DNA from 4 places in the Bacteroides sp. CAG:633 genome. Region 2 is predicted to be linked to each of the others. Evidence: riboswitches for the same ligand, from Rfam matches in the RefSeq annotation. Region 2 holds a riboswitch; each other region holds the start of a gene.
What was found. A riboswitch is a leader RNA that binds a small molecule or an ion and turns the genes downstream of it on or off. The one in region 2 is predicted to bind cobalamin.
Positions count from the first base shown of each region.

Region 1: linked by a shared signal. The riboswitch ahead of QVP67_RS06400 (TonB-dependent receptor) and the one ahead of QVP67_RS14645 (TonB-dependent receptor plug domain-containing protein) in region 2 are both predicted to bind cobalamin.
Region 3: linked by a shared signal. The riboswitch ahead of nrdD (anaerobic ribonucleoside-triphosphate reductase) and the one ahead of QVP67_RS14645 (TonB-dependent receptor plug domain-containing protein) in region 2 are both predicted to bind cobalamin.
Region 4: linked by a shared signal. The riboswitch ahead of QVP67_RS13800 (DUF5074 domain-containing protein) and the one ahead of QVP67_RS14645 (TonB-dependent receptor plug domain-containing protein) in region 2 are both predicted to bind cobalamin.

Region 1 covers NZ_FR883048.1:9,617-17,544, forward strand. Annotated here, with positions in the region: gene QVP67_RS06400 (TonB-dependent receptor) at 1-1,511, opposite strand, end outside; cobalamin riboswitch at 1,603-1,808, opposite strand; gene QVP67_RS06405 (2-oxoacid:ferredoxin oxidoreductase subunit beta) at 2,086-3,090, opposite strand; gene QVP67_RS06410 (2-oxoacid:acceptor oxidoreductase subunit alpha) at 3,110-4,957, opposite strand; tRNA gene QVP67_RS06415 (tRNA-Arg) at 5,128-5,199, shown strand; gene QVP67_RS06420 (response regulator transcription factor) at 5,294-5,983, opposite strand; gene QVP67_RS06425 (sensor histidine kinase) at 6,486-7,532, opposite strand.
Region 2 covers NZ_FR883153.1:12,866-20,793, reverse strand. Annotated here, with positions in the region: gene QVP67_RS14660 (RecQ family ATP-dependent DNA helicase) at 1-3,102, opposite strand, end outside; gene QVP67_RS14655 (6-bladed beta-propeller) at 3,938-5,182, shown strand; gene QVP67_RS14650 (multidrug effflux MFS transporter) at 5,403-6,608, shown strand; cobalamin riboswitch at 6,727-6,935, shown strand; partial or broken gene QVP67_RS14645 (TonB-dependent receptor plug domain-containing protein) at 7,002-7,928, shown strand, end outside.
Region 3 covers NZ_FR883138.1:22,977-30,904, forward strand. Annotated here, with positions in the region: cobalamin riboswitch at 411-609, shown strand; gene nrdD (anaerobic ribonucleoside-triphosphate reductase) at 791-2,896, shown strand; gene nrdG (anaerobic ribonucleoside-triphosphate reductase activating protein) at 2,928-3,410, shown strand; gene nrfH (cytochrome c nitrite reductase small subunit) at 4,243-4,803, shown strand; gene nrfA (ammonia-forming cytochrome c nitrite reductase) at 4,823-6,298, shown strand; gene QVP67_RS13270 (cytochrome c biogenesis protein ResB) at 6,304-7,527, shown strand; gene QVP67_RS13275 (cytochrome c biogenesis protein) at 7,544-7,928, shown strand, end outside.
Region 4 covers NZ_FR883144.1:32,629-40,556, reverse strand. Annotated here, with positions in the region: gene QVP67_RS13815 (hypothetical protein) at 1-309, opposite strand, end outside; gene QVP67_RS13810 (RNA polymerase sigma factor) at 314-799, opposite strand; gene QVP67_RS13805 (DUF5074 domain-containing protein) at 1,083-2,360, opposite strand; gene QVP67_RS13800 (DUF5074 domain-containing protein) at 2,381-3,838, opposite strand; cobalamin riboswitch at 4,133-4,332, opposite strand; gene QVP67_RS13795 (vitamin B12 dependent-methionine synthase activation domain-containing protein) at 4,476-5,366, opposite strand; gene QVP67_RS13790 (dihydroorotase) at 5,385-6,734, opposite strand; gene QVP67_RS13785 (polyprenol monophosphomannose synthase) at 6,772-7,515, opposite strand; gene mfd (transcription-repair coupling factor) at 7,755-7,928, shown strand, end outside.

The DNA.
Region 1 (7,928 bases), on a different contig from region 2:
CGGAAGAAGTTAGATGTAGGAGTCGCTACAATCTTGTTTTCTACTTCGTTGTAGTAAACATCGGCCTGGGCTTCGATGTGCCGTAGCCAGGTATGACGGAAGTCTTTTCCATACGTGATACCTATATTATATTGGTTGGTATATTCCGGCTTCAGGTTGATGTTGCCTATAAAGGTGTAATACAGGTCGTTCAGCGTCGGCATGCGGAAGATGCGCTTGTAGAAAGCACGCAGGTGCAGGTCGTGCTGCCTGAAAGGCTGCCACGAGGCAATGGCTGTGGGCGTCCATTCCATCTTATTGGCAGCAGCGGTTGTGTCCGAGGCCACGTTGTCGTGGACGAAGGTAGCCAGAATACTGGCCTGCATCTTCACCCGTCCCAGGTGCAAGGAAGTAGCGGCAGCAGCCAGCACTGTATGGCGGCGCGGGTAGACAAAGTCTTTCAGGTCGGCATTCAACAGGTTGAACTGATAGTCGGCCGACAGACTGACGTCCCACGACGGCAGCAGTGTATAACGCTGCGCCAGCGATACGTAGGCTTCCTGTTGACGGTAGTGGTTGTTGATGTACATCAGGGCCTCGTCCTGTCGCGGATCGGCCAGGTAGTGCAGGTAGTCGTAGGCATACTTGGCGTTCAGCATCAGGCTGTAGCGTTCGGAGAAGTCCTTGCGGAGCGAGCCTTGTACAAATACGTTGGTATCCCACTGACGATCTTCGTGCGAGAACTTGTTGCGCACCACGGCACCTGGATAGCCCCGTTCGGAGCGGTAGAAGTAGGCCTTGGCCTTCCACTGCCCTTGCGGTAGCTTGCCAAACCAACCGTTCTCCAGTCGTAGAGCATTGACGTCGCCATTGCGCCGGACAGCTGTGGTGTCGTAGCCTTCTTCCACGCGGTAGGTGAATTTATAGCGACCGGTGGTGTACATGTATTCGCCGCTAAGCGACATATTGACTTTTTCACTCACTTTCTGCTCCCAAAGCAAGGCCGGATTGACGGTACCGAAAGAGCCGGTCTTGAAAGTGGCTTTCACCCGATGGGTCTCGTTGTCATCGAACTTCGGTGTCCGCGATTGCAAATAGATGGAACCTGCCGATCCGAAGTCCTTGGCTGGTTGGAAGATGGCGCTTTTCTGCCCGTTGTACAAGGTGACACTCTCCATGTTGTCCAGCGAGAAGCGTCCCAGGTCCACTGTTCCGTTCTGTGCATTGCCCAGTTCGATGCCGTCGTAGAATACGCCGACATGATTGGTGCCCATGCTGCGTATGTTTACGGTCTTCAGGCCGCCTACACCGCCGTAGTCCTTGATCTGTATACCCGAAAAGTAGCGCAATGCATCGGCCACACTGTGCGAGGCGAGCCGTTGTAGCTGTTCGCCCTGAAGTTGCTGTACGGGTATGACTTCCTTTTGAATGGAACGTGCCGTGATGACGACCTCGTCCAAACGCTGCAAACTGTCTAACTTGCTTTGTGCGTATAGGGATATAGTGCTTCCTATTAAGGCACAGACAAGCATGACAGGTCGAAAAGTACATCTGACCATGTCTTTTAGTTTTCTGAATTGTTGTTTTTACTTGTTCGTATTGGCCTCCCTAACCCTGGAGGTCGACCAAACATGAATGATGGCAGGTCTTCTGACTGACTCCCTTACCGGAACCTTCCCAATGTATGTAACATCAGTGGCATAAAAGTCTTTTCCGATAAGTTGAAACTGGAGCTTCACAGCAGCGGGACTGTTCGGGACTTTCACCCGATTCCCTTTTAATCCGCTCGTCCGGTTGGACAAGACGGAACCAATTCGGGGGCAAAGATAGTGAAAGGTGAGAGCAATACAAAAAAGAAGCTCGCTTATTTTTGTATTGGCGAGCCGCATCCTTTCTTATCTAAAGATAGTGAAAGGTGAGTGGAGAGGCGAAGATGAAGGAAAAAGAAAAAAGTGTCGGGATTCATCACAGATTTACCATTTGCAACGGATAAATAAGAGAGATCGGGGTGATTGTGCAACCCCTTATCCGGAGAAACTAGTCTCATCTGTGCCGAATCCCGACACGTCTGTTATAGTTGTAACGAGGGCGAAGAAGCCAATAGGCTTACTTCACTTCCCATGTATCGTTAGTCAGCAGCAATTCTTCGAAGTTGTGATACTTCTTCTTGGCCGAAACCTCTTCGATCTGCTGGTGTACGGCTTCTTCGTAGGTAGGAGCTTCCACGTCGCGGATCACGCCGAGTGCGATAGGAAAGTCGGGACCTTCCATCAGCGCCAGCTTCAGCTGCAGGGTGTTGTCCATGCAGTGTGCGTCGTGCACCAGGATGTCTTTCTCCGTGATGCCGTTTTCGCCCAGCTTCACTACCTTCAGACCGAAGCCTTCCTGCATCAGTCCGTATTCGTTGTTTTCACCGAACAGCATAGGTTTGCCATGCTCCAGGTAGATGGCGTTCTTGGCGCGGTCTTCCTTCTTGGCTACAGCGTCGTGCGTACCGTTGTTGAAGATGACGCAGTTCTGCAGAATCTCGCAAACGGCAGCACCTTTATGGTTGTAAGCTGCTTTCAGAATCTCTACCGTACCGGCAGCATCGGTGGCCACGGCGCGGGCAAAGAAGCGTCCGCGTGCGCCGAAGCACAGTTCGGCCGGATGGAAAGGATCTTCTACAGTGCCGTAGGGCGACGACTTGCTGACGAAGCCACGGGGCGAGGTAGGCGAGTACTGTCCTTTGGTCAGACCATAGATGCGGTTGTTCAGCAGAATCATGTTCAGGTCGATGTTGCGGCGTACGGCGTGGATAAAGTGGTTTCCACCGATGGCCAGTCCGTCACCGTCGCCCGAGATCTGCCATACCGTCAGACGAGGATTGGCAACCTTGGCTCCTGTAGAGATGGCGGCCGCACGTCCGTGAATGGTCTGCATGGCGTATGTATTCATATAATAAGGTAAGCGGCTGGAGCAACCGATTCCGGAGATAACCGCAGTTTCCCACGGAGCTACGCCTATTTCTGCCATTGCTTTGTGCAGTGAAGCCAGGAAGAAGTGGTCACCGCAACCCGGACACCAGCGGGGTTGTCCTTTCTTAAAGTCTTTTGCTGTATATTGGTCCATGATATTTTCTCCTCTGTGATTATTGGTTTAAGATGTTAGTGAAGGCTTCTACCAGCTCGGCTACAACGAACGGCTGTCCTTTTACTTCGTTGTACTGGTACGGAGTGAAGTTGTCTATCTTCATGCGCAGGTAGGCGGCAAACTGTCCCAAGTTCTGTTCGGCCACTACAACTTTCTTGTAGCGTTTCAGCACGGCTTCCGTATTCTTGGGCAGCGGGTTCAGATAGCTGAAGTGGGCCAGTGCCACTTTCTTTCCGTTCTTTATCAGTTCTTCCATGGCCGAGTAAAGGTGGCCGTAAGTACCTCCGAAGCCCACGATCAGCAGGTCGGCATCTTCAGCGCAGCCTTGTACTTCCACGTCGGGTACGGGTATTTTGGCAACCTTTTCAGCACGCAGATGGCACATCAGGTTGTGGTTTTCGGGATCGGTCGAGATGGCTCCCGTGTTGCTGTCCTTCTCCAGTCCGCCCAGAATGTGCATGTAACCTTCCTGTCCGGGGATAGCCCAGTAGCGTACGCCCGTTTCGGGGTTGCGGCGGTAGGGAGTATAGTTGTCTTTCATCTCGGCGGGTGCGTAGGGCGGATTGATGGCGGGATATTCGGCCAGCTTGGGCAGCTTCCAGGCGCCGGAGCCGTTGGCTACATATCCGTCGGTCAGCAACACGACGGGCGTCATGTGTTCGAGGGCTATCTTGCTGGCCATGTAGGCAGCGTCGAAGCAGTTGGTCGGCGATGTAGCGGCAATAACCGGCATGGGACTTTCGCCGTTGCGTCCGAAGAGAGCCTGCAGCAGGTCGGTCTGTTCCGACTTGGTGGGCAGACCTGTAGACGGACCACCACGCTGTACGTCGAGCACTACGAGCGGCAGCTCGGTGATGACAGCCAGGTTCATGGCTTCCGACTTCAGGCAGACACCGGGACCCGAGGTAGAGGTAACGGCCAGTGCACCGGCAAACGAAGCTCCGATGGCAGTGGCGCATCCCGAAATCTCGTCCTCGCACTGTACGGTCATCACGCCCAGTGATTTGTGCTTGGACAGTTCGTGTAGCACGTCGGTTGCGGGAGTAATGGGGTAGGAGCCGAGGAACAGCTTCAGACCGGCCTTTTCGGCAGCGGCAATGAATCCGTAAGCTGTAGCCTTGTTTCCGGTGATGTCCATGTATCTGCCCGGAACGGCGGCTTTACTTTCAATCTTATATGTATGGGCTACGGAAGCATGGGTGTTGTGTCCGTAGTCGTATCCTGCATGAATGACTTTGATGTTGGCTTCGGCCACTTCGGGCTTTTTGGCGAATTTCTCGCGGATGAAGTCCTCGGCAATCTTCAAGTCGCGGTTGAAGAGCCAGCATACGAGGCCCACGGCGAACATGTTGCGGCATTTCAGTATCGACTTGTTGTCCATGCCGGTGTCGGCCAGGCAGTCTTTTACCATCTTCGAGATGGGGGCGGCGATGACATCTTGCTTGATGCCCATTTCTTCGATCGGGTTATCGGTCTTGAAGGCAGCTTTTTCCAGGTCGGACTTCTGGAAAGCATCGGTATCAATAATGATACAGGCAGTCGGTTTAGCAAACTTGTATTGGGTTTTCAGTGCGGCGGCGTTCATGGCTACCAGTACGTCGCATTTATCTCCAGGGGTATAGACTTTGTCCGCTCCGATATGCACCTGGAATCCGGATACGCCGGTCAGCGAACCTTGCGGGGCTCGGATGTCTGCCGGATAGTCGGGGAAAGTGCTGATGTCGTTTCCCACCGTAGCCGAAACTGTAGAAAAGATGTTGCCGGCGAGCTGCATACCGTCGCCGGAGTCTCCGGAGAAGCGGACTACCACTTGCTCCAGTTCTTTGACCATCATGTCGTTTGCCATAACTTACGATTTACTTAATCTGTTAGTACTAAAAAAAGTCCCTTTTTTGAATTTGCAGGAACGCAAATTTCGCAAAGTTAATCGGATTAACAAAACTTTTTTCGAAAAATCGGCGGAAAGCATTATCTTTGCGCCTACATTTTTCCGCTATATGCAGAATCTATGCAAAAGGTCTTGTAGTTCAACGGATAGAATAGAAGTTTCCTAAACTTTAGATCCGGGTTCGATTCCCGGCGAGACTACTTGGGCTATGATTTTTCCCCAGTTAGGAAAAAATTATTCCCCAGTTGGGAAAAAATTATTTCCTAACTGGGGAATTTTTGTAGTGCTGCTGGCCTATTCCTGCTGCTCTCCATCCGTTATCAACTTGTAGCCTATCCGGGGGATGGTGACCAGTTCTATCCGGCGGTCGTCGGCCAGATATTTCCTGATTCGGGCAATGTAGTTGTTCAGGCTTTGTTCGCTGCTCTCCGTTGTGTATTCACCCCACAGTTCCTGTGCTATCTCTTCGCGGGTGATCACCCGGTTGGGATTCTGTGCCAGCATCTTCAGCAGTTTGCTTTCGAGCAGGCTCAGCTTCCTTACTTTTTCGTCGCCTTTCAGCAGCAGGTTTTCGTCTGCTTTGAGGCGGAACATGCCTATTTCGGTTCCTTTCGGACGGTAGGGGTGGGCAAAACGCTGTATGTAGGCCAGCAGTTCGGTCATTTCGAAGGGTTTCTTCAGGTAGGTAAGGGCTCCTACCTCCAGGGCTTTTACTACGTTGTCGCTTTCCACGTGCGACGATACCACCAGCACAGGCACTTCCGGCGCTATCTGTTTCAGTTCGGGGATGGCGTCGATGCCGTTTTTCATGCCTATCTCCACGTCCAGCACTACGATGTCCGGCTGCATTTCCGCCGTTACGGTTCGGATGCCTGCCAGCGAAGTCTGGTAGTGTACTTCGTATCCCGCATCTTCTAATGCCAGAGTAACGATGCTGCCCAAAGCGAGGTCATCGTCTACAAACAATACTTTGATTTTGCTCATAGATGGGTAGGATAAGTTTTAATACTTCTTCATAGTTATCATACAGATAATGAACAAAGATAGGAAAATTATAAAATGATTATCTATTTGTTATAGGCTATTTTATAAAAGAGTATTTACTTTGCAGTATCAGAATCAATGAAAATAAGATTATAAATGTATGACAGAAAAACGATAGCATTCAGTCATTGATATATCGTAAATCAAAGATGATGAATGCTTGTGATAATTATTTTTTTCTTTATTATGTCATTGGAAATGGGTAATTCGTATCAGTTGTTTTTTGAATGGGCTGTAGTTTTGGTATGCTATTCTTTTATAATAGGCAAATTGGTTATCGCGCTTAAGCATCGTGAGTATGATGCTGTAAAGATACAATTGTTATTGTTGCTGATTGCAACTGTAATTGTAGTTGGTATTTATTTTATCTGATTTCGATGAAGTGAAAGCTGGGTGGAAGATGGTTTTCTTTAGATGCGGATATTGAGGATGAAAGTCGAGGTTATTTCACCGGTATGGTAAACGAAAACTCGCTGCCTTTTCCTTCGGCGCTCTTTACGGAAAGCTTTCCTTTGTGCGCGTCGATGATGTATTTCGACTGTGCCAGGCCGATGCCGTATCCTTTGCGGATTCGGTCCGCACCGCGGGGCACCTGATAGAACTGGCGGAACAGCTTTTTCTGATACTGCGGTGCGATGCCCCATCCGTCGTCCAGCACCGCTACTTGCAGCCTGCCGTCCGCTGTCTGCACCGTTACTTTTACGTTCACTCCGTCGTCCGAGTACTTCAGGGCATTCTCCACCAAGTTTCGGATGACGTTTTCTATATACATGCCGTCGGCCACGACCTTCATGTTCTCCGGTAGTCGGTTTTCTATCTCGATGGTGTGCGGCTTAGTGCGGTAGAGGGCATCCATGCTGTTTTTCACTATTTCTGCCAGATGTGGGATGTCCGTTTCCTCCTTTTTCAGTATCAGCCGCTTCCTGTCCTTGCGTACGGTGACCAGGAGCGATTCGATGTTGCACACCAAGTGTCTCACTTCCGCCCGGCTGATTTCCACCGCTTTCTTTTTCGCCGCATTGGCTTCGGTAGATTCCAGCCAACTCAAGGTGGTTACTACGCTGTTCAGCGGAGCTTTCAGGTCGTGTATGGTGCCGTTAATGGTGTCTTCACGCTGTTGCAGCAATGTGTCTTTGCGGCGGATGACGAGGAGGTGATAAGCTACACAACCTACTACGAACACCATTAATATCAACGACAGAATAAGTGGCCAGATTTGCTGCCCGATAAAAGGCAGTAAAGGGATGTTCGCTTTTAGCTGTAGGTATTGTAAGCCTTTGTTTCCGATGGGCAGGAGTTCGGAGGTATAGTTTGGATGCTTGCACCGCCCGATGGAGTCTATTCTTTCTTTATCTTTATTATATAAGGAAAAAGAATAGTTGAACTGTTTCTGATTGGCTTCTGCAAAAATACTATCCAAAACCGGAAGTTGTACAGGATACCCTTTTTCAAATAGTTCGTCTTGTTGCATTTGGGAAATAAGTTCCATTGCTGTATTCGCGACCCCCCTCTTTCTGGCATCATCTACATTATATATCGGCTGTTTCCGAGGTAAAGGGTGTAGGCGGGTCAAACTATCTATCTCCTGTGGAGTCATTTCTTCCATGGACTTTACCAAAAGGTACTGCCCTTTCATAGGAACTCTTCCTTTAGATTTCACATCTCGTATATGCCACTCCTTATCAATGGCAATTTGCAGCCGCTCCTCTATTCGTATTATATTTTCATCCATATAACGATTGTATAAGCTTATTACATAAAACGCTTGCAACAAGCATATTGCGAATAGAGCGGCAAGGGTGATATAATAATACTTCTTCATAATTATAATCAAGCTAGTGCGCAAAGATAATCAAATTGCCTTGAATTTATTATAAAATGATTA
Region 2 (7,928 bases):
CACGTATTGCAGGGCGGCGTTGTAGTCTTTCACCATCAGGTTAGCATATTCGCCTACAATGTGTACCTGCTGTATTTTTTGCTTGTAGAATTCGTTCAGCATCCGGTAGTCGTCCTGCTTGTATCTCGACTTGTTGTCTTTGAGCCTTTTGATGTCCATGGCGTTGTAGAGCACCAGAAAGCCGCCTTCGAGCTTGAGCGCGCCGATTTTCGACAGGTAGAGCAAGGCTTCTTCTACGTCCTCTAACTGCAGTTCGTCCAGTCCGCTGAAGAGGGGTTGCGGGTTGGCTTTGATGCTGTTCAGCAGTTCCACCACTGAGAACTGGATGGCCTGCTGTTCGTCCGACGCTTCTTTTCCTGCTTCGGCAGCCAGGCGGTATAGCCATTCGATGGTGAACCGGCTGATTTCCAGCCGCCTTTCGAAACGCTTCAGCAACGCTTCCCTGTCGACCCGCAGGCTGATTTCCAGATTGTGTGCCGCGTCTTCTTTCTTGCGGGTATAACCTTTGATGGTGAGGAAATAAAGCAGGGTTCGGATATCTTTCTCTCTGGATGTGCCTATTCCTGCATTGATGGCATTGTCGTTCAGCTGTTTGCACGATATCCGCCAGGTGGCGTCGGGTATGTTGTCCAGAATGTATCTTTCCAGCTTTGCAAAGCGTTCGAGCAACTGCCCTGACCTTCGTTCCGAACTGCCGGCGTCGAGCAGGTAAGCCGAGATGTCTTTGCTGTCTGCCAGAATGCCTTCCTGTCGCATCCGTTCTACAGCCGACAACACTTCGCCTTTGCTCAGCCCCAATATGTCGGCCAGATAGTCGATGCGCGATTCCGCTTCCGAATCCTGTGCCTTGGCTATGTGTTTCTGCGAAATCAGCGATTTGATGATTCTTACTGCTTTCTCTATTTCGTCGCTGCCGAACAGTACCGAAGCCGATATGCGCTGTCGGGCTTCGTCCATGTTGTTGACTGTGATGCCGGTGGCGTAAACATGGGGCACATTGTTTCCTCTAACCAAGTATCCGCTCTGTTCCAAAGCAGCCAGGGCCGTCCGCACCCGGGTTTCGATGTCCGATACCGAGTCGTCCCATCCCGCCTTGCGGGCAATTTCCAACGCCGAGCAGCACACCCTCATGCGCTGACGGGTAAGGTCTTTCACCGCTTTCCATACCTGTTGTATTTCGCTGATGCTCAGTTTGGTCTGGTTCAGCAGAATGAAGTGTTTGTCCAAATCGTTGTCGCTATACAGCACGTAGCAGCGTGCATTGAGGTGAGGGTCGCGACCGGCACGTCCAGCCTCCTGCACGTAGTTCTCCAGCGAGTCCGAGATGTCGTAATGTACCACCAGACCTACGTCTTTCTTATCCACTCCCATGCCGAAAGCCGAAGTCGCTACAATGATGCGTACCTGGTCGTTCATGAAGGCGTCCTGATTGGCCACTTTCTCGTCGGCATCCATCTTGCCGTTGAAGGGCAGGGCCTGATAGCCGTCGCGGGTCAGCCTGACTGCCAGTTCGCGGGTGCGCTTGGTGCGCGATACGTAGACGATGGTCGGACACGGATTCTCGGCTACCAGACTTCTCAGTTTGGAGTATTTGTCCTCATTCGTGTCGGCATGTATCACGGAGTAACGCAGGTTCTTTCTCGATGCCGTCGAGGCAAACAGCTGCAAGTCCAAATCCAATGTTTGCTTGAAGTAGTCGCAGATGTCCTGCACTACCTTCTGCTTGGCTGTAGCCGTGAAGCAGGACACGGGGATGGCCGTCTTGCAGCCTTTCTTTTCCTGATAGTTGCGGATGAACTTGCCGATGTACAGATAGTCCACCCTGAAATCCTGTCCCCACGACGAAAAACAGTGGGCTTCGTCTATCACGAACCTGACGACGTGGCGTGCCAGCAGAATCTTTTCGATGGTCTTCGACCGAAGCATTTCGGGGGCGATATACAGCAGCGACACTTCACCTTCCAGCACCCGCTGGATGCACAGTGCCCTTGTGATGGGGTCCAGCAGGCCGTTGATGGTTACGGCGTCGGTAATGCCCCGTTCGTCGAGGTTGTCCACCTGGTCCTTCATCAGTGATTGAAGCGGCGAGATGACGACCGTCAGCCCATGCACGGTGCGGCCTTCCATCAGGGCAGGCAGCTGAAAGGTGAGCGACTTGCCTCCGCCGGTAGGGAAGATGGCCAGCAGCGATTTGCCTTTGACTGCCGCGTCGGCAGCCTGTTCCTGCAGCGGTTCGCCTTCGTAGGTGCGGAACTGGTCGTAGCCGAAGAAGCTTTTCAGGTTGCGGAATATGTCCAACTGGCTGTTGCAGTACGTACAGCCTTCGTTGCAGCGGGTATGCCGCAACAGGCGGATGACGTGTTCCACCAGCGGATACTGGTAGAGCACCCACGGCGGAGTGATGGAACGATGGTCGGTGGTGTCGATCAGTGCCAGGGCGTATGCCAGTTCGCACGGATACTTTTCTATCAGGGTGTTCAGGTCGGCATGTCCGCAGATTTTTCCTTCGTACAGGCTTCGTATGGCTTCGGCCGTCTCCTTTTCCGTCGGTCGGGCTCCTACCATACGCAGAAAACCCTCAAACTCCTTTTGGCCTTTCAGCAGTGATGCATAGATCTGGCGTTTGCTTTCCGGCAGTAGGTTCCATTGCGCTATCTCGTCCTGTAGCAGGTTCTGGGCTTTCAGGCAGTCGTTCACCGGGTTATTCATCTGGTCGTTTACCAGTTTGTCGTCCTTCACCAGTTTGTGATAAGGACGTTCGGGAAACAGCAAGGGCGACATGTAGAGGGTATCTACCAGCGGACGGCGGTCGGTGGTGTCGGCAAACAGGTATCGGGCATCGTGGTGGATGATGTTGTGTCCGCAGATGTAGTCAGTATCACGCAGGAAGTCGAACAACTCCTTCTTCGAGGCTTTGTGAAAGGTAGCACCGTCGTGCCGCAATGCTCCGATGTCGTGTATTTTCCGGTCTTTTACTCCGACTTCCACATCGACAATGGTGTAACGTGGGGCTTCATCGGATGGCGGCACATTCTCCTTGCCGGCGACTTTGTTGGTGTCTCCGGCGTTTTTCCATCCCATGAGCCTGCTCCATATTGACATCGTTTTTTCTTGTAAAGAGTTAAGGAACCAATTAGCATTTCACAAAGCTACGTAAAAAATGCGTAGATAGCGAAACTTTCGCTGGTTTATTTTCCCCGTAAGCGGTATGCGGGGTGTGAAACCGGTGTGTTTTGCCGTGCTTGCACGGCTCGCGAACGACACTTGCACGGCTCGCGAGCAACACTTGTGTGGCTCACGAGCAACACTTGCGTGGCTCACGAGCCATGCTTGTGTTCCAGTCTGACATTGCTTATTGGGCACTCTGGCATTGCTTGTCCGATTGTCCGACATTATTTGTCGTGTGTCATCGCATTACTTCCTGTTTCTTTGGGGGCGGATGGTTGTTTCTGTTTGTAAAGAGGCACTTGACGGTCGTAAAGTGAAACTTTCGGACGTCAACTATGGACTTTATCCGCCTTTTCTCCCTGTTGAGAACTGTTTTTCCCGATTTATCCTTCACGCCCTCACCGTTCTCTTTCATCGTTGAATGACAGTAAGATATGGTGAAAGGTGATGGTTCACCGCTCCTTTCACCGCGATTTTATGGGGCGGATTGCTTTTCTCGTATGTTTCACTGTAAGTTGTTTGTTGTTAGGTGGTTGTGGTGAAACTTCACGGGGTAAGTCCGGATTTTATAGGTGAAACCAGTGAATCTTTTCTAATTCTCCCCGTTATCGATGTAGCCTTCGCTGAAACGCAACTACTATTTGTAGAAAAAATGAATTTTCAATATGACTTTTCGGTTCAGTTTCTTGCTTTTTTAACCGTTTTTCTTTTTCTTTGCGAAAGAGAGTAGCGAATAAAAACATGACTAAACTCGTAGGAGGTAATGTAAATGAAACGGAATCTGTTTTTTCTTTTAGCTTTTGTATTGGGTTTTGTCGTAGTAGCCTGTCAGTCTCAAGGGTCCTTGCTTGTACATTCACAGGCAGATATCATCAATATGGATAGCGCTTCCACTGAACTATGGAGGTATTCCGAACTGTTCAAAGATGTTCGTCTGATACCTTTGGAAACCAAAGACGTTTTGCTGTCGAGCATCAGCAAGATGGTGCCTGTGAACGATACGTTATATTTAATGGATCGTCGGACGGAAGGAGTATATGCTTTCAAGAAAGACGGCTCTTTTATCCGAAAATTCGGGAACAATGGTCCGGCTCCCGGTGAATATGCCGGTTGCAGAGACTTTACTGTTGACGAGGAAAAGAAGAAACTGTATCTGTACGACTCATCACGCAACAAGATATTGAGATATGATTTGTTGACAGGTACTTTTGAGGATGAAATATCCTTAGACGCCCCACCGTTTTATGCCGATATAGCGTATCAGTCTGATTTTCTTTATGCTTACCAGTCGAGCCATTGGCCTGCACAGGGCGATACTCCTTATTATCTGCTGCACCAGATAGATCTGTTGCAAGCTGGCAAAATGACTGCCAGCCTGCTGGATTATGATTCATATAATCAAGGTTGGCAAAATGAATTTCTGAATTTTGGCACCCCTTTTACTCGTGTCGGGGATGAACTTTGGTTCTGTACGGCGCTGATGGATACCGTTATGGCCATTCGTGAGGGGGAAGTATATCCTGTTTTGGCTATTCATGGGGAAAAAGTGATCAAACGCGACGACCTGCTCAAGGACAGCAATTTGCATTCGTCTGGCGACCCCGTTGCGCTCTCCAAGAAAATGATGCAGCAGTATATGCACCTGACACAGAAGAAGGTCTATTGGGGCTTTTGCAATTTCTATGTTCATCAGGGCTATCTTTGGTTTAATTGTTATGGAGGATCGCTTCTTAAAGTACGCCATCATCTGAAAAGTGGTCAGACTTCTATTTTCCAGACACAGAAAGACGATATCTTTTTTGCAGGAAACAAGCAAAACGGCGTTATGCTTCCCGGGTACTTGTGCGCGGATGCCGATGGTGTGTTTTACTTTTATAATACGGAGCAGTTGGCAGAGTTGAAAAGACTTTTCGAGTCCGGTCAGTTGTCTGATAAAGTTGTTAATAAAGAATTGATAAGGAGTTTGGAGAGCGATTCCAATCCGGTGCTGTTGTATTATGAGTTTAAAGACTAAAGCCTGACAGTAGTCAGGCTTTCTTTTTTCCCTAGTTAGGAAAATATTTTTTTCTAACTAGAGAGGAATTTTTTCCTAACTGGGAAAAAATAAGGGGTAGGGAGGACTGTGTGTTAAGTTCTGAAAATCTTTTCGAAAAAGAGCAAGACGCAAGGTCGATATCTGTATAAACTGGACAGATTCCTTGTAACTTTGCACCGCTTTAAAGAAAGAATAAATGATGGTTAAAGAAAATTCTAAAGTTTTTTTGCTGATATTGCTGGGCATGCTGACGGCATTTGGCCCCTTTGTGACGGATATGTATCTGCCCAGTTTGCCTTCGATGGGCGAGTATTTTTCCACAACTTCTTCGATGGTTCAGTTAGGACTGACAACCAGTATGATAGGTCTGGCAGTGGGACAGATATTCTTCGGTCCGCTGAGCGACCGGTACGGTCGGCGGTTACCCTTGCTGGTGGCCATGTGGCTGTTTATTGCATCGACGCTGTTGTGCCTGTTTTCGCAGAGCATAGAGCAGTTTGTGGCGTTCCGTCTGTTACAGGGCATAGCCGGTGCGGGTGGTATCGTCATATCGCGTTCGGTGGCAACGGACAAATATTCCGGACGCGAACTTGCCAAAATGTTGGCTGTAATTGGGGCCATTAACGGAGTGGCGCCGGTGGCGGCTCCGATTGTGGGTGGCCTGCTGACCGATGTGATAGGATGGCAGGGCATCTTCTGGATTCTGTTCGGGCTGGGACTGGTGTTATTGGCCTGCTGCTTACGTTTTAAGGAATCGTTGCCGCGTGAAAACCGTTCGGCTGAAAAATGGAGTGATACGTTCCGCAGTTTTGGAGTCGTGTTGCGCGACAGGCGTTACGTGTGCTATGTACTTCAGATGGCTTTCGCACAGGGAGTGCTGTTTGCCAACATCGCCTCGTCGCCTTTCATCGTGCAGCAGCATTATGGCTTTTCGGCATTTGCGTTCAGCTTGTGTTTCGGAGTCAATGCGCTTGCGATAGGTGTTGCGGCTGCCTTGTCGGTCAAGTTTCGCCGTTCGGAGACCAGTACACTGGTTGGCTGTTGCGGAATGGTAGTGGCAGCCGTGTTACAGTGCGGGGCGTTAATGTCGGCGTGCAGCTTTTGGGTATACGAGGCTCTGATGCTGGTTCTGCTGTTCAGCATGGGGATGACGTTTACTTCGAGCACAGCTTTGGCCATGGAGAGTCAGCGCGAGAATTCGGGCACGGCATCGGCTCTTTTAGGTGCGGTATGTTTTGCGGCGGGAGGCATTGTTTCGCCATTGGTGGGCATCGGTAATATCCTTTCGTCCACGGGAGTGGTATTTGTGGTTTGTGCCTGCTGTTCGCTGCTGTGTATGCTGGTGGCTTTGGGGCGCCGGGGCACACGGCTGTATTTTGCTTTCAGCACGATACGAAAGCAATAAAACGTAACCTGCGCCACGGTGGCCAACAGCGTTTCAGCAAACCACTTCCGACAGAACGCTGTTTGTTGGTATTCAATACTTTTTTTGTGTTTTTGATTGCGGATATTCAAATAAATTCCTACATTTGCCGCTGTTTTGTTCCGTAATCTCCGTTCGGAGATGTGGATGAAAAGGGAATCGGGTGTGAATCCCGGACAGTCCCGCTGCTGTGTGTTTCAAGAGGAATGTATCATACTCGGATGCCACTGTTTTTCTGATAATAAAGAGAATGGGAAGGCGATACATTAGGAAACGAGTCAGAAGACCTGCAAAACAAAGTCGAAAAATTGTCTGTTCGAGGAAAGCAGTCAGTGCACACAAGAATAATGAAATAAAAGATTCTGCCGTTTGTTTATGAAGATGCGATTGGGCTGTATCGTATTGTGCTGCATGATGACCTGCCGGATGGTGGCACAGGAAGTGCAGGAAGATACGATTGCCGGCAAGGTGCATCAGATAGAGAAAGTGACGGTGACTGCCCGTAGGATGCCCAACAAGGTGACATCGGCTGTGCCTGTGCAGACCATGTCGAAGCAGGACATCAGCCAGCTTGGCATACAGAATGTGGCGGATGCCGTACGCCGTTTTGCCGGTGCCGACGTAAAGGATTACGGTGGTATAGGCGGACTGAAGACAGTCTCTATCCGCAACATGGGTGCAGCCCATACGGCTGTCAGCTACGACGGTGTGGCAGTCAGCAACTGCCAGGCAGGGCAGATAGACATCGGACGTTTTTCGCTGGACAATGTGTCGATGCTTTCTCTTTCCATCGGTCAGAGCGAAGACCTGTTGCAGTCGGCCCGTCTGTATGCGTCGGCCGGCGTACTGAACATCGAAACGGAAAAACCTCACTTCGAAGGAAATCGTACTTCTGCTTTTCTGGCACGTGTCAGGGGCGGCTCGTTCGGATATGTAGCGCCCTCTGTCAGATGGTGGCAGAAACTGGGGGAGCGTACACGCCTCTCGGTAGATGCCGGTTATATGCGTGCCGACGGCAATTATCCGTTTACGCTGGTGAACGGGAAGTACGTGACGAAAGAGAAACGAAACAACTCGGAAGTGGAGTCGTGGCAGGGCGAAGCGACGCTGTATCATACGTTCAAAGACGGAGGGGAGTTGGATGTGAAAGGATATTATTACTATTCAGCCCGCGAACTACCGGGAGGGGTAACCCTTTATAACCCGATTTCGGATGAAAAATTATGGGATGAGAACTTCTTTACACAAGCGCGTTATAAAAAGAAGTTTTCTACTAAGTGGACATTACAGGCGCAGGCCAAA
Region 3 (7,928 bases), on a different contig from region 2:
TATTTTGTCTGTTAATGTCTGTTTATGCTCTGTTGGACGATGCGACTGTATGTTTGTTGGATAAAAATCCTTTTTGGTTGTTTCTTACAAGATAGGGGAATTGTTTGAAAACAGGCTTTTAGGCTCTTATCTGGGCAGAAATGTTTTCTTTTTATTTCCATACCGCGTGTTCCAGTGCCAGATATGCAGTTCGGGCATCGCTTTCAGAAATGTTAGCCTGTACTTACGTTTGTTAGCAATATTGCTGCAAAAATCGGGCAGACGGTTGGCTGACTGGAAGTGGGGATATTGTAGAATCTGTGCTACAATGTTGGGGAATAATTACCCATTTGGCGGTATCTTTCGCCTTGTTTCCCATCTTTCGGCTGAAAAAACTTCCGGTTTCTTTCTCTGCCTTTTTGTTTTTTCTGCTATATTTGCCGCGAATTGGTTTCATGCGGATATTCATCTTCGTGAATTAAAAGGGAATCGGGTGAAAGTCCCGAACAGTCCCGCTGCTGTGAAGCTCCATTCAACGTTCCGACAATTACTCTTGCCACTGGTCAACTGAACTGGGAAGGTGTCGGAGCGGGAGTCAGTCAGAAGACCTGCCATTTTCATCAAAGGCCGTTTTTACTCGTGGGATAGAAAAGCGGTGCGAAAATATTCAGTAATTAAACTTTTTGTGGGAAAGGCATACCTGAGGAAGAGGTGTGTCCGCAAAATGCCGGCTGTAGCCTTCGGGAAGCCATATTGTGTGCGAACAGTGGTTTATTGGCCGGACAAAACAGGAAAAACAATGAAAACAGTGATGGAAACCAGTGACTTTACAATTGTGAAGCGGGACGGATCGGCCGACCGCTTCTCGCTCGACAAGATAATGAATGCCATTATCAAGGCATTCCGTTCGGTGAACGAGCCTGTCAGCCTGAGTAATGTTTCGAAAATCATCAGCCGGCTCGACCTGTACGACGGCATCAAGGTGGAAGAAATCCAGAACTTAGTGGAGGAAGCCCTGATGCGCGAGGGACATTATCGGGTGGCAAAGTCGTTCATGCTCTACCGGCAGCGTCATGCGGAGGACCGCGAGGTGATGGACGAACTGAAGTTCTTGTCCGACTATTGCGAGGCAACCAATGCCGCTACCGGTTCGAAGTACGATGCCAACGCCAATGTGGAGCATAAAAACATCGCCACGCTGATTGGTGAACTGCCCAAGTCGAACTTCATCCGCCTGAATCGCCGGTTGCTGACCGACCGCATGAAGAAAATGTATGGCAAGGAACTGGCGGACCAGTACCTTGACCTGCTGACTCACCACTTTATATATAAGAATGACGAGACGAGTCTGGCCAATTATTGTGCTTCCATCACGATGTACCCCTGGCTGACGGGCGGTACGAAGTCGATAGGCGGCAATTCGACGGCACCCACCAACCTGAAGTCGTTCTGCGGAGGCTTTGTCAACATGGTGTTCATGGTTTCGAGCATGTTGAGCGGAGCTTGTGCCACGCCCGAGTTTCTGATGTATCTCAACTATTTCATCGGGCTGGAGTACGGCCGCGAGTATTACAAGGAGCCGGAAAAGGTGGTGGACCTTTCGCTGAAGCAGCGTACGGTCGATAAAATCATTACCGATTGCTTCGAACAGATTGTCTATTCCATCAATCAGCCTACCGGAGCACGCAACTATCAGGCTGTCTTCTGGAACATTTCGTATTACGACCGTTACTATTTCGAAAGCCTGTTCGGCGACTTCTTTTTCCCCGACGGCAGCAAGCCCGACTGGGAGGGACTGAACTGGCTGCAAAAGCGGTTTATGAAGTGGTTCAACCGGGAACGTACCAAGACGGTGCTGACTTTTCCGGTCGAGACGGTGGCTCTGCTGAGCAAGGACGGCGATGTGCTGGACCAGGAGTGGGGCGATTTTACAGCCGAAATGTATGCCGAGGGGCATTCCTTCTTTACTTATATGAGTAGCAGTGCCGACTCACTGTCCAGCTGCTGCCGCTTGCGCAACGAGATACAGGACAACGGTTTCAGCTATACCTTGGGAGCGGGTGGCGTATCGACCGGTTCGAAGAGTGTGCTGACGGTGAATATCAACCGCTGTGTGCAGTATGCCGTCAATCACCAGCTCGACTACAAGACGTTTCTGACCGATGTCATCGACCTGTGCCACCGGGCGCAGCTGGCTTATAACGAGAATCTGAAAGCGTTGCACGAACATGGCATGTTGCCCCTGTTCGATGCTGGCTACATCAATATGGGGCGGCAATACCTGACGATTGGCGTCAACGGTCTGGTTGAGGCTGCCGAGTTTATGGGAATCAAGATCAGCGACAATCCCGATTACCTGCGTTTTGTGCAGACCATTCTCGGACTGGTCGAAAAGAAGAACAAGGAGTATCAGACGAAGAATGTCCTGTTCAACTGCGAGATGATTCCGGCCGAAAATGTGGGTGTGAAGCACGCCAAGTGGGACCTGGAAGACGGCTATTTCGTACCCCGCAGCTGCTATAACAGCTATTTCTACGTGGTCGAGGACGATTCGCTGAACATCATCGACAAGTTCAGGTTACACGGCGCTCCCTACATCGAACACCTGACGGGCGGTTCGGCTCTGCATATGAACCTCGAAGAGCACCTTTCGCAGGCACAATACCGGAAGTTGCTGAAAGTGGCGGCGGAAGAAGGATGCAATTACTTTACCTTCAACATCCCCAATACAATCTGCAACGAGTGTGGCTACATCGACAAGCGCTACCTGCGCGAGTGTCCCCATTGCCACTCCAGAAACGTAGACTACATGACGCGCATCATCGGCTATCTGAAGCGTGTCAGCAATTTCTCCGAGGCCCGTCAGCACGAAGCCGCCCAGCGCTACTATGCGGTGGCCGGCAACGAGTTAGATTGAAAGTTTTTAGTTTGTTGTTAATAAATAAGTTATGCTTAAGTATGTCAATGCCGGCATCGTGTTTCAGGAAATTCCCGATGAAGTGACGCTGTCCATCAATCTGTCCAACTGTCCTTGCCGTTGTCCGGGTTGTCACAGTTCGTACTTGTGGGGCGATGTCGGCAAACCTCTGACTCCTGTGGCATTAGATGAGTTTCTTGCGAAATATGCTTCGGACATAACCTGTGTCTGTTTCATGGGAGGCGATTCCGATCCGGCTGCTGTCAACGGATTGGCGGGCTATCTGCGCCAACGCTATCCGCAGCTGAAGGTGGCCTGGTACAGCGGACGCACCATCCTTTCACCGGCTATTTGCAGAAGCCGTTTCGACTATATCAAGATAGGCCCCTACATCCGGCATTTGGGAGGGTTGCGCCAACCTACCACCAATCAGCGCCTGTACAGGATAGGTACGGCCGACGAATTGATAGACATTACTTCCCGTTTCTGGAATCGCAACCGGCGCATCGGGTAATTCTTCTCCATTTTTTTCCCAGTTAGGCAATAATTTTTTCCTAACTGGGCAATATTTTTTTCCTAACTGGGAAAAAATCCGGCGGCAGTAGTTGTGTGGTATACTCGCGAGCGATGCTTGCACGGCTCGTGAGAAACACTTGTGTGGCTCGTGAGCGACACTTGCACGGCTCGCGAGCCATGCAAGCAATACTCGTGGGAGTTGCTGGCAAAACCCGTGGCAATTGCAAGTAAAACCCGAGGCATTTGCAGACAAAACTCGTGGACTTTTCAGGCAAAACCCGGCGGCATTTTGTTCAAATCCCGCCGACTGATTACCGACGTTGCGCGGCAAAAGTTGGTAGTTGCAGGCGCCATGTAGGACTTTAGTGGTGAAAGATGAATACGCGGATGCCTTTGAAGTGCGGATATACACATATAAAAACAGAATGCCGAAAATAGCCTTCACGCTTTCACCGGGTAATTTCTGACTGAAAATCAGTAGAATATGGTGAAAGATAAAGTTTCACCCCATTTTGGAGAATCATTAAAAATCCGCGTTCATCCGCCACCATTCGCGTCGTCCGCGTATCCATCTTTCACCACAATCCGCTTACTTTCAGCAGCTTATGGTGAAACTTCACCATGCGAACTCCTGACAACTACATGGCTTTTCTGCCGGTTTTTCCGTTACCTTTCACCGTAACTGATTTATTTTGAGAGGGTTGTGGTGAAAGGTGGCGATGGGATTTGTCCTTGATGGAAGGGATAACCTAAAAAAAATAATGTAAGCGTCATATTTCTTACACTGATTATTTCGCTAAAATGTTTTTTTTTGCAAAAAATGTACACTTATGATATTATCTAAAAGGCAGAAAATAATAACAGCCATTGTGACAGGAACTATAGTAGGGAGTGGATTATTCTTCCTTTATATGTTAAGAGCGCATACTTATCTTACAGATGAGCCGTCGGCTTGTGTGAATTGTCATATTATGTCCCCTTATTACGCTACATGGATGCATAGTTCCCATTCAAGGAGCGCCACTTGTAATGATTGTCATGTTCCTCATGAAAACTTTGTAAAGAAATGGGCTTTTAAGGGAATGGACGGGATAAAGCACGTTGCTGCTTTTCTGGCAAGTTCTGAACCGCAGGTCATACAGGCACATCCTGCAAGTTCACAAGTTATAATGAATAACTGTATCCGATGCCACCAGCAACTTAATACCGAATTTGTGGAAACAGGACGTATAGACTATATGATGTCGGAAGTTGGAAAAGGAAAAGCATGTTGGGATTGTCATAGGGAGGTACCTCATGGAGGGAAAAACAGTCTTTCTTCCACTCCCAATGCGATAGTGCCACTACCGGAATCACCCGTGCCGGAATGGCTTAAGGAAATGAAGAAATAATAAAATAAAACTATAATATATGAACAATAATTTTAAATCTTGGCATGGATGGTTGTTGTTTGGTGTTTCAATGACCGTTGTTTTTTGTTTGGGACTTGCTGTATCTGCTTTGTCTGAACGCAGAGCTGAAGTGGTAAGCATTTTTAATAACAGAAAGAATCCTATGAAGGGTATTGTACCTCAGAATGAAAAGTTCCAGAGTGATTTCCCGAGAGAATATCAGACCTGGACAGAAACAGCCAATACTGATTTTCAGAGTGAGTTTAATGGAAACGTAATGGTTGACGTTCTCGAACAGCGTCCTGAAATGGTCATATTATGGGCTGGTTATGCTTTCTCAAAGGACTATTCTACACCGCGTGGACATATGCACGCAATAGAGGATATACGGGCAACATTGCGTACAGGCGCTCCGGAAAGCAAGAATGACGGTCCTCAGCCTTCTACATGCTGGACATGCAAGAGTCCTGACGTCCCACGTATGATGCAGGAAATAGGTGTTGATTCATTCTATAACAACAAGTGGGCTGCTTTTGGCTCGGAGATTGTAAATCCTATAGGATGTTCAGACTGTCACGATTCAGAGACTATGGATCTTCATATAAGCCGTCCAGCCTTGATTGAAGCATTTGCACGTCAGGGAAAAGATATAACAAAGGCAACACCGCAGGAAATGCGTTCTTTGGTCTGTGCACAGTGTCATGTGGAATATTACTTCAAAGGAGATGGGAAATATCTGACATTTCCTTGGGACAAGGGTATGACAGTGGAAACGATAGAACAATATTATGATGAGAACAATTTCTCTGACTATACACATGCCTTGAGCCGTGCTCCTATTATCAAGGCACAACATCCTGATTATGAAATATCCCAGATGGGAATTCATGGACAGCGAGGAGTATCATGTGCAGACTGCCACATGCCGTATAAGAGTGAAGGCGGTATGAAGTTCAGTGACCATCATATCCAGAGTCCTCTTGCCATGATAGACCGTACATGTCAGGTTTGCCACCGTGAAAGTGAGGAAACTCTGCGTAATAATGTTTATGAACGTCAGCGTAAGGCTAATGAAATAAGAAACCGTCTGGAAGAAGAATTAGCTTCTGCACATATTGAAGCCAAATTTGCATGGGACAAGGGAGCTACGGATAATGAAATGAAACCTGTTCTAAAGCTTCTGCGCGAGGCACAGTGGAGATGGGACTTTGGAGTGGCATCACACGGAGCAGCATTCCATGCGCCTCAGGAAATACAGAGAATTCTGTCGCATGGGCTTGACAGAGCCTTACAGGCGAGATTGTCTATTTCCAAGATATTGGCAAAACATGGATATACAGACAATGTACCTATGCCTGATATATCAACCAAGGAAAAGGCTCAGAAATTTATTGGACTGGATATTCCTGCAGAGAAAGCTGCAAAGGAACGTTTTATGAATAAGACTGTGCCAGATTGGTTGAAAGAGGCAAAATCTAACGGACGCATTATCTGATATTTATGTGGAAGAATACTTGGGGAGTAAAAGAAGGAATAATGACCTGTGGCGGATTGATAGCCATAGGTCTTATTTTGCATCTATTTACGGGGGCTGTTGATTGGAGCAGTTTTGCTTGGCCACTTAATATATGTATTTTAACAGTGTATGTAGTGGTCTTGATAATGCTTTATATTTTAAGGAAAAAGCTATATTTTGTTCGCTGGGCAATGTCGTATAATGCAGCTGTACCATCATTGATAGCAGTTGTATTTCTGACATTCCTTATGGGGATGATAAAACAGGTGCCGTCTTCTGTTTCTTCAGACAAAGTTTTCATATTTAACAGTATGCTTTCTTTCTGGCCTTTCATCCTGATTTATATTTGGATGACTTCAATAGTGGGACTGGTTTCCATAAAACATTTGTGTTCATTTCGTCTTAGCAGAATACCATTTCTGCTAAATCATTTAGGGTTGTTTATAGCTTTGGTTTCAGCTACTTTGGGAAGTGCTGATATGAAGAGACTGACTATGAATACCCGTATTGGACAGACTGAATGGCGTGCTACAGATATTAACGGGAATTTGTATGAATTGCCGTTAGCTATAGAACTAAAGAACTTTAGTATAGACGAATATCCACCGAAACTGATGCTGATAGATAATTCTACAGGAAAGGCTTTACCGCACGATAAACCTGAACACCTTTTGCTGGAAGATGGAGTAAATTCCGGTAAGCTGTCAGAGTGGAAGGTTGAAATATTGGACAGAATAGAAATGGCTGCATCTGTATCAGGAGAAGATACTATAAGGTATGTTGAATGGCCAAGTACCGGAGCCACTTATGCTGTAAATGTGAAGGCGGTTTCCAATGATGGGAAACGAACTGCCAGTGGTTGGGTAAGCTGTGGAAGTTTTCTGTTCCCATATCAGGCTCTTCGCCTTGACAGTAATTGCAGTCTGGTAATGCCGGATAGAGAACCCCGACGTTTCTCTTCAGATGTACTTATATATACAGAAAGCGGGAAAAAACAGGAAGAAACAATAGAGGTAAACAAACCGGCAGATATAGAAGGCTGGAAGATATATCAGTTGAGTTATGATGAAAGCAAAGGGCGTTGGAGTGATATAAGTGTTTTTGAACTGGTTTCAGATCCTTGGCTTCCGGCTGTTTATGTGGGAATTATAATGATGATGTTTGGTGCTGTGTGTATGTTTGTCACTGCCCAAAAGAAAAATAATTAGAAAATAGGGAAATATGATGAGTTGGGACTGGTTTATATATTTTGCCATAGCGTCTGTATTGTTCTGGATTATAGGTTCATGGAATGCTTTTAAAGAATTCAAAATACGAGCATGTACATTTACTTTTATGGGACTTCTTGTCTTTGGAACATTTATAGGCTTGTTGTGGTATTCATTGGAGAGACCTCCTTTGCGCACAATGGGAGAGACCCGTCTGTGGTATTCTTTTTTCCTGCCATTTGCTGGGTTGATTACCTATATGAGATGGAGGTATAAATGGATACTTGGATTCAGTACTATACTGTCTGTAGTATTCATTTGTGTAAACATTCTTAAACCTGAAATTCACAATAAGGCTTTGATGCCTGCGTTGCAAAGCCCATGGTTTGCTCCTCATGTCA
Region 4 (7,928 bases), on a different contig from region 2:
CCAGTCCCACCAGATACCAATGACGATGCTGACGCCGATAAACAACAGAAACAGTGAGATTCTGGCTCTCATGTCTGAATCGTCCAGTACGACAGGCATTACGATCAGAGCCACTCCAAGCAGCAATAGAACAATACCACCTGTTACCATCGAAATGCGTTGTAGTCCTAAAATCCGGCTTATGCTTCGTTTTGTCCCAGACTTACAGCCTTCGATGAGTTCCTTGATTTGTTTTCCATTGGCAATCTGTTCTTTTTGTAGTTGTTGATCCAATGTGTTCCACGATTTTTTCAGTTCCTCCAAATTCATATGTCTATTCCTCCTTGTTCATTTTCCTCAGTTTGTCTTTTATCCGGCTTAATTTGGTCGCTACATTGGTTAAGGTCAATCCGGTAATTTCTGCAATTTCCTCGTAGCTTTTATCTTCTAAATAGAGAAGCACGATCGATTTTTCCAATTGTCCCAAACGGTTGATCATGCTATATAACCGTTTTAGCATAACCTGTGTTTCATCAGTTTCTTCTATTCGGTCGGCTATTTGTGACAGCGTCACAATTTCGGGAATGTTTTTTTCTTTACGGATAAAACTGATGCAAGTATTCAAGGCTATACGGTAGATCCAAGTCGAAATTTTACATTCGTTTCGAAACTTGGGATAAGCCTTCCACAGGTTGATAACTACTTCCTGATACAGATCGTTAAGGGTAGCATGAGGTGTAGTGTACAGATAGCACACTTTATAAATGACACGCTCATATTCCTGTATGAGAGTTACGAATTCTTGCTCTACATGATCCATTCCTTTTCCTGTATCAGTTTTTGCTTATTTACTTTGTACTCTATTAGTAGTATTATGTCGGTAAAAATCACAATACGGAGAAAAAACGTTGTGGCAAAGATAGAAAGATAATGCTGAAAACCATATTGAGGTAACATAATTTGTGAAAAAATCTGCAAGGTTCTATCCAAGAATGGTGAACCTTGCAGATTAGGAAAAAGTGTTATGAAGGATTGTTGAAGATTAAGTCCAAAACAGGGATTGTTTGGGCTTTTTTCATAATATTCATGAGAGAACTCTAAAATCAGTTATAGAACTTTCTCATAGGAAAAACTCCAATGGGGTAGCAGGTCTGGTTTTCGATCTTTTTAACCAATTTGGATGTTTCACCACTGCAATCGTATATTAACAGATAATTTTTAGTGGGGATTTCGCTTTCGCTGTAGGCATTTGATACAGCAATATATAAGTATTGGTTCGTAGGATCAACAGCTACATTACAGTTCAGATACTCGCCATCAGGAGCATCTTGTTTTGTATCAATGTAGTCAACAGCTTTCCAGGTACTAAGTGACAGACGTCTCACTGTTGTACTGCCAGCTGCATAATACAGATAGTCGCCAGCCACTGCAATGCCGGGAGTGTTGAAGAATTCGGCTGAAATATCTTCTGCAATCTGTTTCTCTTTCGTAATTTCCCATTTATCCAAATCAACAAAATATAAATAGCTTTTCTTTTCACCTCCTCTGCCACAAGTAGCTAACATTACTTCACGTTCGCCAGTCTGGCAAATGCCGCTGATAAAATCTCCTTTCAGATCAGGCAATACACGGCTTACTTTGTTCATGCCTTTCGAAAACTCAATCAGGCGTGTGGTTTCCCAGAAACCTCCGCCGCCACAATACAGGTGGTCTCCTACACGAATAATACCTCGGGTACTGGCTACTCCTTCTACCGTATTGCCTTGGTTGCCGAAATGGAAGGAGCCTTCGATGATGTTCAAATCTCCCGTAGTACTGTCGAAGCGGAATACGCCTTGTTCATCAGAAAAGAAAATATTTTGTTCGTCGAGAACTGCAATATTCTCAAGAGGGGTAGTGATCGGCATCATTTCTTCTGGATCAAGGCTTCCTTCAGGACGATGAAACTTGAGCTCATCCATTTTATATGCTTTTTCCCGTTTTAAAGTGACAGCATCGGCTATAACCAGTACTCCATCTCCTTCTTCACCATTAGGACTGTAGATGCCGTTACTTATCAGGTAGATTTTTCCATTATACATATAAAGATCTTGAGCTTCATTTCCAAAGGCGGTTCCATTCACTTTTTTATAGCTGTTTTCTTCAATAGTACCTTCTGGGCTGATATAGGTGATAGTACTGTTTTGTGAGACACGTGCTCCCTGGTTCAGGATTATCACTCCATCCGGATGGGCATATCCGTCCAGATAGGTTGTCTCGTCGTTGGAGTTGTCGGAATCGCCGGGAGTTTCATCAATCGTATCGGAAGAACATCCGGTCACCAAACTCAGTGTACAGAAGCTGGCTATACAAGCCATCATGATTGTTTTATTTATTTTCATCTTTCAAGTCTCTTTATCAATTAATTTTCGGGATAGAAATAACATCCGGCAGGGAAGTTTGTATAATTTTCGTATTTGGCAGCAGGGGCATCCTTACTTGCGTTAAAATCGAATGCCCATATCTGGTTGGTTTGGAGCTGGGCATATGATTTGATGGTGTTGATGTATACCTGTCCAGTTTTAGGATGAACAGCTATGTTATTGTAAAGCATTCCTGCATTATTGTCTAAGGTATTCAAGTCACAAAGAATTTCTTCAGAATCAAGTCCGCTTGTTTCATCCAGTTCTGGATCATCATTGAAATTCATCTGGTAGATTGTTGTTCCATCAGCGTAGTAAAAAGTGTTTCCTTTAACAGCGAAACCCATACCAGATGAGCCAACCGAAGGCTGAACACTTATTTGACGTTGTATAGTTTCGCGGGTTGTCGGATTAAATTTGCTGATGGCGCTCTTACCGGCACCGAACGACATGACCCATATATCGCCGTCGTCGGCAGGCTTAATACCCAGTACCGTGTTGATTTGGCACGAGAGGGTATATGGGAAAAGTATTTTTTTCACAGAGTCGTCCTCTGGCGTAATTTCAATGATACCGCTGATTAATCCTGGTTTGTATGTATAAACCTTTCCATCTCTGGTGAAAAACTGAGATTTTGGGGCTTGTTCGGTTCCTTCTACAAATTTCAATTCTTTTGAAGACATATCCAGATGTTTAATTCCTTCATTGTCTCGAATGTATACGTGTTGCTCATCAATGACGGCAATGTGGCTTGGCCAATCTATTCCAGGAAGTTCGGCATTGCTGAATGCTATTTCTTTTTTTAATGTTTTGGCGTTTACTACTATCAGCATTCCGTCGTTGTCGAAGTGGCTGCCTACGGCATTCATGTCTCCGTTTTGTGAAATTATATAGATCTTTCCGTCGCAAAAGGCCATGTCTTGTGCAACGTTGCCAAGTTCGGTACCATTGACAGCTTTATAAGCATCATCGATGACATAGCCTTCAGGAGTGATGTACGTCAGCGAACCGTTTTCGGTTGTCATGTTACCTTCATTCAATACAAAAGTTCCGTTAGGGTCATCAAATGAGTTTAAACAGTATAAGTCAACCTTTGATGAAATTTTTTGTTCGCCTTCTCCTTGTACGTTTACTGTCAATGTAATTTTCGATACTGCATTTTCAGAAGCTTGTATACTGATGGAGTGGTTAGGTTCGTCTACTTGTGCGTTCCAGCCTTCGGGTAGTGTGGCAATGTTTATTGCATTCGCATTTTGGGCAGAATATTCTAATTGATAGCTTTGTCCAGGTATGACAAAGAAAGGGGTGGTCTCATCAAGTTGGGTTATCCATTCGAATTCTGGCGCAAGTGCTACAGGGGAATCCTTATCGTCACTACAGTTTGTAAAAAACAATACGTTAACAAATAAAATGACGGCCCATAGTGTCTTCAGCCTCATGTTAAATAAAACTTTCATTACTTTTTTGATTTAGATTAATAATTGATTATTAATAAAATAGCTTTTTAAAATCAACAGTTGGAGAAAGTTTAAGTGTTTCTTGAAGACTTGTCTGACATATAGATATAGCCATATAATCACAACAAATCACATATCATGTTGATGATATGATTTGAAAATGTGACCGGTAATCTTACAATAATGCAAATTATACAGGGCACAATAATTCATATCCCGAATTGAAGGATATGCAAACACTAAAAAATTATCCAGCATTCTGCTAATGCACCAAATCGAACTGTCCTCGCGTCCGATTTATCTTAAATGATGGCAGGTCTTCTGACTGACTCTCGCCTTTGACCCCTTTCCGGTTTTACCCAGTGGCATAAGTATTTGTCAAAGCGTTACAAAAAGAGTTTCACAGCAGCGGGACTGTTCGGGACTTTCACCCGATTCCCTTTTAATCCATGAAGCCGAACGGCTACACAGAACCAATCGGCCGCAAAGATAAAGAGAATATATGAAGCTAATCTATTGTTTTATTTTTATTTATCGGTAAAAATTTACCGAAGTATTGATTTAAAAAACTTTTGGAAAGAGAAACATTTTGGGAGGAGAGCCATGCTGCAGGTATAGATAGAATGTATCCAATAGACTATAAATGACGAGTGGACAGGTACTTACGCATTTCATTAATAGGAATCCCGCGACGTTGGGCGTAGTCTGCCAGTTGCTCTTGGTCGATTGTCCCTACTGAAAAATAGCATGCTTCAGGGTGGGATAGCATGAGACCGCAGACCGAAGCATGGGGATGCATGGCTCCATTTTCAGTGAGGGTAATTCCGATTTGTTCCATTTGCAGCAGTTTGTCCAGCAGAAAGCTGACTGATTGATCGGGCAATGAAGGATAACCTACTGCTGGCCGGATGCCTTGGAATTTCTCTGCCAATAACTCATCCATGCTCAATGATTCGTCTGGGGCATATCCCCATGCATATTTGCGTACATATTCGTGCATCTTTTCGGTTGCAGCTTCGGCCAGTCGGTCAGCTAAAGTTTGTGCTAACAGGTGTTGGTAAGGGTCCTGGCTAAAGTGGGTTTCTGCATCTTGGCCAGCTGTGGAAGCAAAGAGTCCAATTGTATCGGCAATGCCTGATGATAAAGGGCGGATAAAGTCGCTTAGACAGAGATAAGGACTCCCGTCGGCATGTGGTGTTTGTTGCCGAAGAAGGGGGAAGAGAATGTCTTCAATTATGATGTTATCTCCGTCTGAATTGGCACGGCATAGTCTGAAAAGGCTACGCGCTGTATATCCTTCTTCGTCAAAACGCTCAAGCATTCGGCAAGCTTCTTTATGGAGTTGCATAGCCTCGGCTGCTTTACTACGTTCGCTCTCGGGGAAGGATGCCAGCCACATGGCACGGCAAGAATCGCATCCGTGGATATTGGCTATTCCGGCAAAACGGGGCTGGAATCCCCAAGCATGGAAAAAGTAGATCCAATTGATGTAGGGGACTATGTCGCGGATACGGTAAGTCAGTATCATGTTTTGGCATTAAAAAGATTATCGTTCAAAACGTAATTCTTCTCCACGGTAACTGTCGTCGACCTGTTCTTCAGTGTAGACAGTATATCCATTGACAAATGTTCTTTCCACTTTCCAGTCAAAACTGCGTCCTTCGAGCGGACTCCAGCCACATTTGCTTTGAATGAGGTGTTTTTCCAATGTCCAGGGAGATTCAGGTCTTACTAATACCAGGTCGGCTCGGTATCCTTCACGAATAAAACCTCGCTCATGAATGCCGTATAACTGAGCTGGAGCATGACACATTTTCTGTACGACCTTTTCGATCGTGAAAACTCCCTCATTGACCAGTTGCAGCATGCTGACAAGCGAGAATTGTATCATAGGCATACCCGACATAGCTTTTAAGGCACCTCCTTTTTTCTCCGTGATGAGGTGAGGGGCATGATCGGTAGCAATTACGTCGATTACATCGTCATTGATAGCGGCACGCAAGGCATCGCGGTCAGCTTTGGACTTGACGGCCGGGTTACATTTGATAAGAGTGTTCAGTGTGCGGTAGTCGGACTGGCTGAAAAGCAAGTGGGCGACACAGGCTTCACCTGTAATTTTCTTGCTGCTGACAGAACCGGATTCGAGCAATTTAAGTTCGCGTGCGGTAGACAGATGGAGTACATGCAGTCGTGCTCCGGTTTCTTTTGCCAGCTGTACAGCCAAGTGCGATGAAGCATAACAGGCTGCCGAGGAACGGATGTTGGGATGTTTATTGACGGGTATATCATCTGCATCCGCGTATTGGGCTTTGTATTTTTCCGTGTTTAGGCGTATGATTGCCGGATCTTCGCAATGGACGGCGATGAGCATGTTTGTACTTCTGAATATATTTCGCAGACTTTCCTGACGGTCTACCAGCATATTCCCTGTACTAGAGCCCATAAAAAGCTTGATACCACATATACGATTGCGATCCAGTTTTTCAAATTCTGTATAATTATTGTTGGTTGCTCCAAAGTAACAAGAATGATTGACAATACATTTCTCGTTCAGCAAGTCCAGCTTGGCGTTCAGTGCATCCAGCGTAACAGTCTGCGGACTGGTATTGGGCATGTCCATGATGCTGGTTACACCGCCGGCAGCTGCAGCACGGCTTTCGCTTAATATGTCGGCTTTGTGTGTCAGTCCCGGATCGCGGAAATGTACGTGGTCATCGATAACTCCGGGAAGCAAATAACATCCGGTAGCATCAATGGTTTCATCGCAAGGAGCAGAAAGAGGTTTTCCGTGTGTCAGCACTTCGGTGATGTAGCCCTGATCGCTGATAACTATAGAACCTTGTACGGTTTCTCCTTCGTTGACGATAAGGGCATTATGTATAAGAGTACGTTTCATTTTGATGGTCGTTGAGCGTTTCTCTGATGTTTATTAATCATTTTCCTTTCGGATATTTTTTGAACCAACTGTCCCACTTTAGACGGATTACTCCGAAGACAGCTTCGCCAAAGATACTGCTGTTCATTTTAGAAGTCCCCAATTCGCGGTTGATGAAGATAACCGGAACTTCTTTGATCTGGAATCCACATTTGTAGGCTGTGAATTTCATTTCTATCTGAAAAGCGTATCCTTTAAAGCGTATACTGTCAAGCTGAATGGTCTCTAATACCTTACGGCGATAGCATACAAATCCAGCTGTGGTGTCGTGGATAGGCAGACCGGTGATAATACGGACATATTTGGACGCAAAGTAAGACATCAGCACGCGCCCCATAGGCCAGTTTACAACATTGACTCCGCTGACGTAGCGTGAGCCGATGGAAACATCTGCACCATTCTTGGCACAGGCTTCGTACAGGCGTGGCAGATCTTTGGGATTGTGGCTGAAGTCGGCATCCATCTCGAAAATATATTCGTAGTTGTGTTCGAGTGCCCACTTGAATCCGGCAATGTAAGCGGTACCTAATCCCAGCTTTCCCCGACGTTCTACCATGAAAAGGCGTTCGGGAAACTCTTGCTGGAGTGTACGTACAATCGAAGCAGTGCCATCGGGCGAACCATCTTCAATCACGAGGATGTGAAACCCATGTTCGAGGCTGAAGACGGCACGGATGATGTTTTCAATGTTTTCCCGTTCGTTGTAGGTCGGAATGATAACTATACTGTCTGATGTCTGCATATCACCTTTGAGTTTGTTTCGGTTATTATATGGTTGCTGAATTTATCCGTTATTCAGCTTTAGCATTGTTTACTTTTTGTTACAGATACAAAGACAGAAATCACAAAGTCTTTTTCCCTTGTACGAATCTTCGTGTCTGTCGTACCTTTAATGAGAACAAAAATACTGTTTTTTCCGTCATTGACGAATAAAACGCGTGGATTATTTCGTATTTTTGTGCTCGAATTAGTGTGATGACAATGACTATTACTGAACTTCAGCAACTTTATGCCGCTCATCCTAATGTGGAGGGCATGATTCGATTATTAAAAGATTCTTCGGTCAGACATTTGTACTGTAACGGTTTATGCGCTTCGTCTGCTTCGCTGTTTGCTTCGACAATTGTACAGCAGGCCGAGTGCCCGTTCGTTTTT